Regions from separate parts of the Ensifer sp. ENS07 genome, predicted to be linked through region 3. Evidence: predicted binding sites of a transcription regulator. Region 3 holds the regulator's gene; each other region holds the start of a gene.

Region 1 (4,163 bases), 280 kb from region 3:
AGTTCCTTGCTGTGCACGTAGAGCGCCAGAACCAGGGCCGAGGTGAAGGCGGAGGCAACGCCGGCCTGGCCGACCATCTCGAAGTCGACAGCGAGATAGCCACGCCCCGGCACGTTGCCACCGTCCTTGTCCTCGAATTCGTGCAGCTCGACGTAACGCTTCACCAGCGCGAGGCTCAGGAAGAAGAAGATCGCAAAGGACACCAGCCAGAAGGACAGTTCCGTGCCGGTCGCGGCCGCACCAGCGACGATGCGTGTGGTGTAGAGGCCGGCGAGCGTGAACACGTCGACGAGCAGCTTGCGCTTCAGCACGAAGGTATAGGCCGTCGTCGCGCAGGCGTAGAAGGCGAGCACCCCGGCAAACTTCCAGGGCAACAGAAGGGTCAGCGCCACGGACGCGATGATGAGGCAGCCTGCAAGCACCAGCGCTGTCGGCACGGACATCTGGCCGCTCGCGAGCGGCCGGTAACGTTTCTTCGCATGGCGGCGATCGTTGGCAAGGTCCGAGAGATCGTTGATGACGTAGACGGCGGATGCGAGGAAGCTGAAGGCAAAGAAGGCGATGATGACGCTGACGATCGCATCGAAATGCAGCACCTCGTGGTTGAGGATCATCGGCACGCCGATGAGCACGTTTTTCGCCCATTGATGCACGCGGATCGACTTCAGCGGCGCAAGCGCGCTGACCTTGCCGGTATCGAGCCGTTCGGCATCATGGTTGCGACGCCATTTTTCCGCGGCCGCATCGGGCGAGACCACGATCGCGCGGCGTGCCACCTCAAAGACGGCGATATCGTCACGGCTGTTGCCCATGTAGTCGAAGGCGCCGTCGCCGTACCGCTCTACCAGCGCCCGGCGCTTGTTGCTGCTCGTCAGGTTGAGCGCGTCGGTCGAATGCATGACCGAGGAGAACATGCCGACATGGGCGGCAATGTCGTTTGCAACGGACGGTGCTGCGCCGGTCACGAGCACGAGTTCGCGCCCGCTCTTCTTTTCCTCCATGAGCCGGTCGATGACGGCCTGCCGATAAGGCCAGTCTTCCGCACGGCGGCCGGATCTAAGGGCCACTTCGTGCTTCAGCCGTGCCTTACCTTTTGCCAGCCAGACCAGCATCGGAAACAGCATGAGCGGATTGCGCAACAGAATGATCGCAGCACCTTCCCACAGCGTGTCGGCGGCCAGCAAAGTGCCGTCCAGATCCACACACAGCGGTATGTGCCGTGTCTCGGTGCGCGCGTCCATGAAGTCCATCCCAGCCATAGTTGCCGGCATCATGGCGCCTTCAACTTTCCAGAGTGGAAACGCGGGAAGAAGCGCTGCCTGGAAATTGCCGTGCTGGTTAACAAATGCCGAGTAGGAAGGAGTGGCCTTAGCGGCTGCCGATCCAGTTCAGGGCATCGCTCCAATCGGTCATGCGAACAGGCGTTCCATGCGATCCGGTCTCAAACAGCACGAAGCGCGTCGGATAGCCTTTCGACTTGAGCGCGGTGTAAAGCGCCTTCTGGCTTTCGGCCGGGTAAACGCTGTCGCGGCTGCCATGGCTGAAAAAGATCGGCAGTTTCGCTTTGAAGGCAGCGCTCTTCGAAAAATCGGGATCACTGACGCCGCCCATGACCATCATGCCGGAGAGTGCTGCGACGGCGGAGGCGTCGCGCGAGACACCCCAGCAGATGAAGCTTCCCATCGAGGCGCAGGCGAGCACGACCGGACGGCCTCCGGAACGTTCGGACGCGTATCGAACCAGGCCGGCGATATCGGCGGCACCTGCCGTATCGAAGGAGCGGACGCTCGGGGCGTAATAGACGCCGCCATTGGCGACGGCGAGGTTCTTCAGCCGGTTGAAGTTTCCACCGAAGGAAAAGTCGTTGGCACCGAGCCGACGGTCGCCGCCGCGGCCATGGATGAAGATGACCGAGAAGCTGGCGCCGCGATCGGGGCCGACACGGGTCACGTCGAGCGCGCGGCCACCGATATCGAGCGTTTCATTGACCTGCTCGTTCTTCACGCCAAGCGACACATAGGCGCGCTTCACCCGGCGTTCCGGGATTTCGTCGCGTTCGTTGATATCCCGCAGTTCCTGGTAGTCGACCGTCAGGTCGTCACCACCATCCTCCTGGTCGAGCACCTTGGCATAGGAGAACAGATCGTCCTTGTAGGGCTTGAGCGTCTGCGCCTCTGCCGGCGAGGCGGCAATTGCCAAGGCTAGGGCGAACAGGCAGGCACGAAACGGAAAAACAACTGTGGACACGGCCAAATGACGGGCTCCCTCTTTCGCCGCAAGCCTTGCCATTGGCCGCACCGCAAAGCAACACTTGGCCCGAAACACGGCCGTTCGTGCGAAAAATCATCGGCGGCCGGCGCCAGAAATTCTCCTTTTGTTCGCGTATCCTGTGAGAGTCTGGCAGAATTCAGGTGATTCGACCGCCGGGGGATGGCGGCAGAGCCTGGGGCTTGCTATGGCCTCTGGCATTCCCGAACGACAGGAACGATCCGAACGGCCCCATGGACGACAACAGCGACCTCTTCTCAATGCCCGAGCAACCGAAGGCCGTACAGCCGAGCGCCAAGCCGGCCGTGGCTGCAGCCCCCATCGCGCGCGAAGAGCCGCGCCCTGCCCCGAAAGGCAGCGATGGCAGCGATTACGATGCGTCGGCGATCGAGGTGCTCGAGGGCCTTGAGCCGGTCCGTCGTCGTCCGGGCATGTATATCGGCGGCACCGACGAGAAGGCGCTGCACCATCTCTTTGCCGAAGTCATCGACAACTCGATGGACGAAGCGGTCGCCGGCCATGCGAACTTCATCGAGGTCCATCTCGACGCGGACGGGTTCCTGACAGTCACCGACAACGGCCGCGGCATCCCGGTCGAAAACCATCCGAAATTCCCCGGCAAGTCGACGCTCGAAGTCGTCATGACGGTGCTCCATGCCGGCGGCAAGTTCGATGGCAAGGCCTACGAGACCTCGGGCGGTTTGCACGGCGTCGGCGTTTCCGTCGTCAACGCACTCTCCGACGCGCTCGAAGTCGAGGTCGCCCGCAATCGCAAGCTCTATCGCCAGCGCTTCTCCCGAGGCATTCCGCAGGGCGGGCTCGAGGAACTCGGCGACGTGCACAATCGCCGCGGCACGCGCGTCCGCTTCCATCCGGACCCGGATATTTTCGGACCGCACGCGCATTTCGAGCCCGGCCGGCTTTTCCGCATGGCGCGCTCGAAAGCCTATCTCTTCGGTGGCGTCGAGATCCGCTGGTCCTGCGATCCGTCATTGCTGCAGGAAGGTTCGGAGATCCCGGACAAGGCCGTCTTTCACTTCCCTGGCGGCCTGAAGGACTATCTGGCGGCGACGCTCGGCAAGGAATTCACCGTTACCCGCGAGATCTTTGCCGGCAAATCGGAGAAGGCCAACGGTCACGGTTCGCTCGAATGGGCGGTCACCTGGTATGGCGGCGACCAGCAGGTTCATTCCTACTGCAACACCATTCCGACGCCTGAGGGCGGTACGCACGAGGCGGGCTTCCGCATCGCGCTGACCAAGGGACTGAAGAACTATGCCGAGCTGAAGCAGAACAAGCGTGCAGCGCTCATCACCACGGATGACGTGATGATCTCGGCCGCCGGCATGCTGTCCGTGTTCATCCGCGAACCGGAATTCGTCGGCCAGACCAAGGACAAGCTAGCGACAGTCGAAGCACAACGCATCGTCGAAAATGCGCTGCGTGACCCCTTCGACCACTACCTTACCGACAATCCGGCCGAGGCCGACAAGCTGCTCGACTGGGTGGTCGAGCGCGCCGAGGAGCGCGTGCGCCGGCGCAAGGAAAAGGAAGTCAACCGCAAGACGGCCGTGCGCAAGCTGCGCCTGCCCGGCAAGCTTGCCGACTGCTCGCAGAACACCGCTGAAGGCGCCGAACTCTTCATCGTCGAAGGGGACTCGGCGGGCGGCTCGGCGAAGCAGGCGCGCAACCGCGCCAACCAGGCGATCCTGCCCTTGCGCGGCAAGATCCTCAACGTGGCGAGCGCTGGTCGAGAAAAGCTCGGCGCCAACCAGCAGATTGCCGACCTCATCCAGGCGCTTGGCTGCGGCACCCGCAGCAAGTACCGGGAAGAGGATCTGCGCTACGAGCGCATCGTCGTCATGACCGACGCCGACGTCGACGGCGCGCATATC
Region 2 (4,163 bases), 410 kb from region 3:
TGGGACGCCGGATAGTCCGGCACATGGTTGGAGCCATGCAGAGCAATGCCCGACCAGGTGAGCCGCTGCATGAACGGCATCGGAGCGTTCGAATAGATGTTCGACTTGTGATGACGCCGCTTTTCCAGGATAGAAAAGATGCCCGATGGCGTCGTGTGGCCCGCCTTGCCGGTCGAGACCGGTGATGTCGCAATGACAGCGTCGCCGTCATAGACGACGAGCGATTGCTGATCTTTCGAGACGATGATCTGCAGCGGCCCGCGACTGCCTGCAAAGCCGGTAGCCGGCGACAAAAGCAGTGCGACGACGCTGGCGGTGAGAGCGAAACGCGATACCATACACTCAACCCAACACGTGACTTGGCGAACAAGCCTAGCCTTCAATCTTTAAGGAATTCATCCTGCTGTGTGGGCTGTCGGTCAAGGTTGCGTGATCGCTTTGCGAAGCGTGCCTGCTCGGGCAAGCACGCTTGCGGTCTCACGGATCGCGTTTTCTGGTGCCGAAAGTGTAGCCGGTTTCGACGCTCGCCTTGCCGAATTTGTCGCGCAGCTTGTTGATCGCGTCCTCGGCCGCAGCGCGCCTGGTGGCCGCGGGATCGACGAGATCGGGCGGATCGGCGAGATCCGGGGCGGAGAGATCGCTGACGCCGATGCCGATCAGCCGATACTTCGTTCCGTCCGCCTCTTTTTCGAGAAGTTGCAGGCCGATGCGGAAAATGCGGTCGGCAAGGCGGGTAGGGCTATCCAGGCGCCGGTTGCGGGTGCGGATCTTGAAGTCGGCGGTTTTGAGCTTGAGAACGACCGTCTGGCCGGCGAGTTCCGACTTTCGCAGCCGGTGGGCCACTTGCTCGCTGAGGCGCCGCAGATGCGTGACCAGGTCGTCATAGCGCGCGATATCGTCGTTGAACGTCGTCTCTGCGGAAACGCTCTTGGCTTCGCCGTCGATTTCGACCGCTCTTTCGTCGAGCCCGCGCGATAGGCGAAAGAGCCGCTGCCCCATGGTGCCATAGCGCCGCATCAGGTCGCCTTCCTCCATGGTCTGCAGTTGCCCGATCGTGCGCACGCCGTCACGCTCCAGCGTGGCGGCAAAGGCCTTGCCGACGCCCCAGATCAGGGTCACCGGCTTCTCGCGCAGGAACTCCAGCGCCTCGGCTTGGCCGATGACGGAAAAGCCGCGCGGTTTTTGCAGGTCGGACGCCACCTTGGCGAGAAACTTGCAGTAGGAGAGGCCGACCGAGACGGTGATGCCGATTTCCTGCTCGATCCGGCGGGCGAGCCGCGCGAGCGTGCGTGCCGGCGGATCGTGATGCAGCCGCTCCGTGCCGCTGAGTTCGAGGAAGGCTTCGTCGATCGACAGCGGCTGCACCAGCGGGGTCAGTTCCTGCATCAGCGTGCGCACCTCGCGGCCGACGCGGGCGTATTTCTCCATATTGGGCTTGATGACGATGGCCTGGGGGCAGGCTTCCAGCGCCTTGAACATCGGCATGGCCGAGCGCACGCCGTGAATGCGGGCGACGTAGCAGGCGGTGGAGACCACGCCGCGCTTGCCGCCGCCGATGATCACCGGCTTGTCCGCAAGCTCCGGGTTGTCGCGCTTCTCGATCGAGGCATAGAAGGCGTCGCAGTCGATGTGCGCCAGCGTCAGGTCATAGAGCTCCGCATGCCGCAGAATGCGCGGGCTGCCGCAGGCGAGGCAGCGCCGCACCGACGCCGCCTGTTCCTTGAGGCAGTCGCGGCAGGAGCCTGGAGAGTGAGCAGCGCTGTCGAGCATATCGGGAACAAATATTGAACATTGCGACCTTAAGCACTACTCTAGCGAGTCTCAAGGAGGCGCGATTGGAAATCACAATGCAATTGTCGCCGTTGAAAAGGATCACCGGGCGCGTCTTGCGCAGCGCCGGCGCGGCTGAATTTGCGCCGACGGGCAGCCGATCCGGGCTAGCCGCGGAAGTGCGCGCGAATGGCTGCGGCTGCCTCCGGCCAGTCTGCGACGGCGCGGATGTCGGCGTCGAGCTTCGGCGCGAGCGCCTTGAACTCCGAGTCGGCCATGAGGTTTATCGGCAGGCAGGTCGGCGCGTGATCCTTCACCGATCGCAGGTTGCGAAGCATGTCGTCGATGAAGACGAGGGGGACGTTACGGCTGCCGTGAAGTTTTTGGACGATCGGCCCCTTCGGCTCTTCGGACGCAAGCAGCGGATAGGGCAGGCCGAGCCGGTCAAGAAGAGCGCGACGAACCGCAGCGTGCTGCGGCGGCATCGCAGTCAGAAAGACGATATCGGCTTCCTCCGACAATGCGGCCAGGGTCTCGACGACCTTGGCGGCGGGCGTTTGCCAACGATCCTGCGAGCCGTAGAAGGTGTCGAGCAGGATCTTGACCTCTGGCTCCGTCACCGGCTGCTCGTCCGCGTGGGTGATGATGTTGCCGGTCAGGCGAAACGATCGGGGCAGGAGGACATGGCCGCAGCTCCCAAGGAACGCTTTGAACGGATTGATGAATTCAAGCACGACATCGTCGATGTCGCTGACGATCAGCGGACGGTTTCCAAGCGTGATGCTGTGAACTGTCGGCGCGTTTGCCACCCTCAATCCTCGAAGCCTGCGTGGCCGGAAAGTACCGTATGGGCGCGCACGACGTCTTCAGGCGCCGTACCGGTCGCGGTGCAGAATGCCATCAGGGTCGGCTCATGGTCCATCAGAAAGGCGACGAGCCCGCCCATGAAGCCGGGTTCGGCAATCGCGTTGCGCAACGCCGTCGGGTCCGTGCCGGTCAGCGCCAGAAAGCGGGACAGAAGCTCAGGCTCGCCGGCAAGCCAGGAGAGAATGTCGATGGCGATTTCGTCGGCGCTCTTCAATGGTTTGTCCCCGTATGGTTTTTACGTGCGGAGTTACCTATTTTTCAACCAAATAGGCCTATCTCTGACGTTGAGGAAATGGGTCGAGTCGTCGGCTCCGCACGTTAATTGTCCTGAGGAGACTTGCAAGGTGACGATGGACAGCAAGGGATCGACATGCCCAAACAGGTGATGATTGTTGAGGACAACGAGCTGAACATGAAGCTCTTCCGCGACCTGATTGAGGCCTCCGGCTATGCGACGATCCAGACTCGCAACGGCATGGAGGCGCTCGAGCTCGCGCGCAAGCATCGGCCCGATCTCATTCTCATGGACATTCAGCTGCCGGAGGTTTCCGGTCTGGAAGTGACGAAGTGGTTGAAGGAAGACGATGAGCTGCACGTCATCCCGGTCATCGCCGTGACCGCCTTTGCGATGAAGGGCGACGAGGAGCGGATCCGCCAAGGCGGGTGCGAAGCCTATGTCTCCAAGCCGATCTCCGTACCGAAGTTCATTGAGACGATCAAAACCTACCTGGGCGATGCCTGAGCGGCGGGAAAATTGATATGACTGCGCGTATTCTTGTTGTCGATGACGTTCCGGCCAATGTGAAGCTGCTCGAAGCCCGGTTGCTTGCCGAGTACTTCGACGTGCTGACGGCCAGTGACGGTTATGCCGCCCTGGCGCTCTGCGAAAAGACGCCCATCGACCTGGTGCTGCTCGATATCATGATGCCCGGTCTCGATGGTTTCGAAGTCTGCGAGCGGCTGAAGGCGAACCCGAAGACGGCACATATCCCGGTTGTCATGGTCACCGCGCTCGACCAGCCTTCGGACCGCGTGCGTGGCCTGAAGGCCGGCGCCGACGATTTCCTGACGAAGCCCGTCAACGATCTGCAGCTGATGTCGCGGGTGAAGAGCTTGGTGCGGCTGAAGAACGTCAGCGATGAGCTGCGCCTGCGGGCCCAGACGGCGCAGACGATCGGGCTTGAAGATGTTGGCCGGGCGGACCGGCCTGACGAGCCCGGCAACGTCCTGCTCGTCGATGGCCGCGGCTCGTCGCAGGAGCGGCTGCCGCGCGCCCTCAAGCCGATTGCCGAGGTCTCGGTCATCTCCGATCCGCAGGCGGCATTGTTCGAGGCGGCGGAGAACAATTTCGACCTCGTCATCGTCAATGCGAATTTCGACGACTACGATCCGTTGCGGCTCTGCTCGCAGTTGCGCTCGCTGGAGCGCACCCGTTTCATCCCTATCCTGCTGATCGCCGAGCAGGGCAGCGACGAGTTGGTCGTCCGCGCGCTCGATCTGGGCGTGACGGACTATCTGATGCGGCC
Region 3 (4,163 bases):
GGCAGCGGTCGCCGAAGCGCTCCAGGGATCGGTCTTGTCGAAGCGGAAGGTCAGGTCGTACTCTTTGCCGACCTCGAGCGACCTCCAGTCGTCGCTGGCGAAGCTCATATAGAGCGGCGACTCGGAGCCCTTGGGATAGAACCCAAGGCGCAAGGTGACCCCGCCGTCGAATACCGACGAGATGAAGCAGGAGCCCTCCATCGAGGTGTCGGAAGCAACGGTCCAGCCGTCGACATCCTTCCACTTGATGATTTCGGACTCCTCAGCCGCGGCCGATCCCGCGGCGATCAGACAGCTTACCAATCCGACCAGCAATCTACGCATGCAAAACCCCCGTTTGCCCGCATTTTGATAGGTCCCCGCATCGCTGTCGAGGGTGCCTAGCCGATCCCAGGCAATATTTTAGGAATATTCACCTCTCCGCGGCAAGCGGACTGCCCATCACATGGCGAAAGGATCTTTCGATGACTTGGTCTGGCCGCCGCCGGCAAAGGGATCGTTGTTCGGCGCATTGCCACCGGCGCCCGCAAAGGGATCGTTCGCCGCTCCCTGATCGCCATTCGGGATCAAGGCGCTCACCGCCTCCTGGCACTTGAACATCTCGCTTACCGCCTTCATCGAATCACGCAGGCTGAGGCTCGCGACGACGCGCCCCTCGAAGGCCAGCGCCAAGGTGTTCTTGCGAACGAACTCGGTAAAGAAGTCGGTGTTGGAAAAGTTGACGACAAGGGCCTTGGCGCCGGTCAGATCAACACCGAACGCAACGGCCGGCCACTGACGACCACGGTCGAGCTGCAAGGCAACATCGTATTCCCGCTGCGGCTCGATGGATTTCCATTCGGCATTGCCGATCGAAAGAAACGCCAGGTTCGTCGATCCCCGCGGATAAAAGCCGATACGAAGGATAGCGCCGGCGTCATAGCTCGTCGCCGCGTAACACGAGCCTCCCAGGGAAGGATCGGATCCCACCGTCCAGGCGTTGATCCGTTTCCAGATATTCGAACGCCCTTCTTCGGCAGACGCCGCTCCAGCCGTGAGCAACAGGCCGAGCACCACCAACGACAATCTATGCATGCAACCACCCCACTTTCCACGCAAAGTTATCTTTTTTTAGAGGCCTGTCGAGACGGTGAAGGCCCTTCCCCGCAGGGATTTTTGCGCGCCCCAGGCCCGATGCGAAAGCTGGCAGCTCCGATGCATTCTCCGCGCCGGTCCATGAAGAACGGCCGAGACGAGGTTGAGATGGAGCGGCTGGCGCAAATCAGCCACAGCCTGCGGGCAAAGAGCTGTTGAACATGGCAGAGTGATCGCCATGCTTGCTGGACTTCGGAACGAAAGCGCGGTTCACATCGTTTACCAACCCGTAGTCCCACCCCTTCATCAAGTGGACGATCACCGTGCTTGCCGCCCTGCTTCTCGCTTCGATAGTCGCATCGCCCAATATGCCTGACGTCAAGCTCAGTGCCGCGACGGTGGATGAACTCCAGACCGATTTCGAACGGGCCGTGCCGTGCCATCAGATCGATGGACGCAATGTTTGGAAGGGCGCGCTCGCGTTCTACATCCAGTCCTTCGTTTATGACGGCGATACGCCCGTTGCGACCGATGCGGCCGACGCAGTGCTTCCGGAAGACAACAGCGCCGAAACGGTGAAGGAGTTCGAAGACGCCTGCTCGGCCTCGCAAGCGACTTAAGTCTCTCCGCGAAGAGAGCCGCGATTCGTTCGAATCACGCGCGCGACCGGCCTGCCCGGCGCTGTTTTGGGACGCAACCGTCGCCGAAAACCGCCCCGCTCCCGCAAAAGTGACCAATCGCCCCCACAGAAGCAGCCAATTGCCTGAATTCACGGAATTTTAGGCACTTGCGGAACACATATGGAACAGATAGTGTCTGTTCTTGATTTGTTTCACGCCTCTGGAGCGACGTGCCATGCTGACCCGCAAGCAACAGGAATTGCTTCTGTTCATCCACGAACGCATGAAGGAGTCGGGCGTACCGCCGTCTTTCGATGAAATGAAGGATGCGCTCGACCTGGCGTCGAAGTCCGGCATTCACCGTTTGATCACGGCGCTCGAAGAGCGCGGGTTCATTCGCCGGTTGCCGAACCGGGCGCGCGCGCTCGAAGTCATCAAGCTTCCGGAAGCCTACGCCGCCGGCCAGCAACAGCCGCGCAGAGGCTTCTCGCCGAGCGTGATCGAGGGCAGCCTCGGAAAGCCGCCGGCCGCCGCTCCTGCCACGCCGAAGCCGGCGCCGGTCGCCGAAAGCACGTCTGTTTCCGTCCCGGTGATGGGCCGCATCGCTGCCGGCGTGCCGATCTCGGCGATCCAGAACAACACCCATGACATTACCGTTCCGCTCGACATGATCGGCAGCGGCGAGCATTACGCCCTCGAAGTAAAGGGCGATTCGATGATCGAGGCCGGCATCTTCGATGGCGACACGGTGATCATCCGCAACGGCAACTCGGCCAATCCCGGCGACATCATCGTGGCGCTCGTGGACGACGAGGAAGCGACGCTGAAGCGCTTCCGTCGCAAGGGCGCGTCGATTGCGCTCGAAGCGGCCAACCCCGCCTACGAGACGCGCATTTTCGGACCGGATCGCGTGAAAATCCAGGGCAAGCTCGTCGGGCTGATCCGCCGCTACCATTGAATTCCAGGCAGAACGCCGAATCAAAAGAGCCTCGCCACTGAAAGTGGCGAGGCTCTTTCCATTTAAGGCGACCTGAAATCCAGATCGCTTATTCGTGGATCGTGTATTCGCCGAGTTCGCAGAGATCCTGCGTGTCCTCGGTCGTATCGAGGGCCGAGCCTTCCTCGAATTCGAATCGCATGTCGTATTTGCAGACGTCCCGCCCGTCGGCAATGGTGATCTCCATGCTCTCGCCGGGGTTCAGGACCTGCCGACCGAAAACATCGTCTTCCCATTCATTGACGCCGACCGGCGACGTATAGAAATTCGTCAGTACCGCGCCGGTGTTGTTCTTCAGCTGGAAAACCAGGTCGTCCGCGCGCGCCTCCATAGCGGTCGCCGCAAAACACGCCAACGCCGTCAGGATCAGTCTCTTTTTCATTGATGCCATTGCCTCCGTTCTTAATGTTGACGGACGCTACCGATGCGGTTGATCTCAGCGGAGTCATCGTTCCCCCTCTACCGAATTCACCGAAGCGATAAGATCCGACGGAGGCATAGGAGACGTGGCTTGCGCGGACGTGTCGCGAATTTTACCGCGCTGCCCTAAGGCAGAACGCCAAACCAAATTTAACGAGGTGAGATTTTTGGAGGCCTCGCCCGGAATTGAACCGGGGTACAAGGATTTGCAGTCCTCTGCGTCACCACTCCGCCACGAGGCCTCACAGCTCGGATAACCAAGCGTTGGCGCGGATTTAGAATGATTGCAGAAAAACCGCAAGAGGCATTTTCTGAAAAACGCGCCGTCGAATTGCAGGACGGATACTTTCCACAGAACGATCGACGATGTCCGCCGATCGTCTCCCAGCTGATCTCAGCACCAGGGCGTCGGGCGCCCTTCCCACGGCCGCACGAGCCCCTCGGAAACGAGTACACGTCCAAGAGATTGGTCACCGCGGGTGACCAGGCGCAGTTTCTCGCCGGCCTTGGCATCTGATCGCCCTCCCGCCGAGATCAGCCTGAAGTCGCCTGCATTCAGCAATTCGCGCAGGCGCTGCTTGGCGTAGAAGCCGCGCGAACGCTCCTTGTCGCAGCTTGCCTGGCGGATTCGCGGTGCATCGACATCGGCGACGCGGATCGTCTCGCCATGGAAGACGAAGGTCGCGCCATCGATCACGCAGTTGTCGTTGCGAATGCCGCAAAAATAGAACTGATCGGTACGGATGGATGCCGTCTTCACCTCTTCATTCGGCCGCACGAGAGGGGTTGGCGGCGTGACGCCGACATTCACCGACGGCACCGGGGCGGCCAGGACAACCTTCGTCGCCGGGTTGGGCTTCGGATTTGGTTTGTGCCTATCCGCCTGCTGCGCAACGCGCTCCTGCGCTTCAGGAACCGCGCGCTGAGGCTTCGGCTTCGTTTCCGATCGCGATGCAAAGGCCATGACATCGGAAACCACCGGCCAGTGCCGCAACTCGGCGCGATGGTCGTGGGCCATGACGCCGCCAAGGGTGAGCGCTGCGGCCAGATAC

The links. The regulator LexA, encoded in region 3, represses DNA repair genes until DNA is damaged. The targets are predictions, from matches to a motif close to TGTTCNNNNTGTGTTCNG.
Region 1: parE (DNA topoisomerase IV subunit B) is a predicted target of LexA. The motif match lies at 2,365-2,382, and genes of this name have one in related genera.
Region 2: IB277_RS04530 (DNA polymerase IV) is a predicted target of LexA. The motif match lies at 1,774-1,791, and genes of this name have one in related genera.

What each region holds. Positions count from the first base shown of each region.
Region 1 covers NZ_JACVBE010000001.1:1,042,061-1,046,223, reverse strand. Annotated here, with positions in the region: gene IB277_RS05290 (UbiA family prenyltransferase) at 1-1,241, opposite strand, end outside; gene IB277_RS05285 (alpha/beta hydrolase) at 1,369-2,289, opposite strand; gene parE (DNA topoisomerase IV subunit B) at 2,502-4,163, shown strand, end outside.
Region 2 covers NZ_JACVBE010000001.1:908,854-913,016, forward strand. Annotated here, with positions in the region: gene IB277_RS04525 (L,D-transpeptidase family protein) at 1-338, opposite strand, end outside; gene IB277_RS04530 (DNA polymerase IV) at 478-1,770, opposite strand; gene IB277_RS04535 (hypothetical protein) at 1,938-2,579, opposite strand; gene IB277_RS04540 (DUF3572 domain-containing protein) at 2,582-2,851, opposite strand; gene IB277_RS04545 (response regulator) at 3,008-3,379, shown strand; gene IB277_RS04550 (PleD family two-component system response regulator) at 3,397-4,163, shown strand, end outside.
Region 3 covers NZ_JACVBE010000001.1:1,322,149-1,326,311, reverse strand. Annotated here, with positions in the region: gene IB277_RS06750 (hypothetical protein) at 1-315, opposite strand, end outside; gene IB277_RS06745 (hypothetical protein) at 442-1,074, opposite strand; gene IB277_RS06740 (hypothetical protein) at 1,398-1,694, shown strand; gene lexA (transcriptional repressor LexA) at 1,930-2,652, shown strand; gene IB277_RS06730 (hypothetical protein) at 2,741-3,082, opposite strand; tRNA gene IB277_RS06725 (tRNA-Cys) at 3,280-3,353, opposite strand; gene IB277_RS06720 (thermonuclease family protein) at 3,506-4,163, opposite strand, start outside.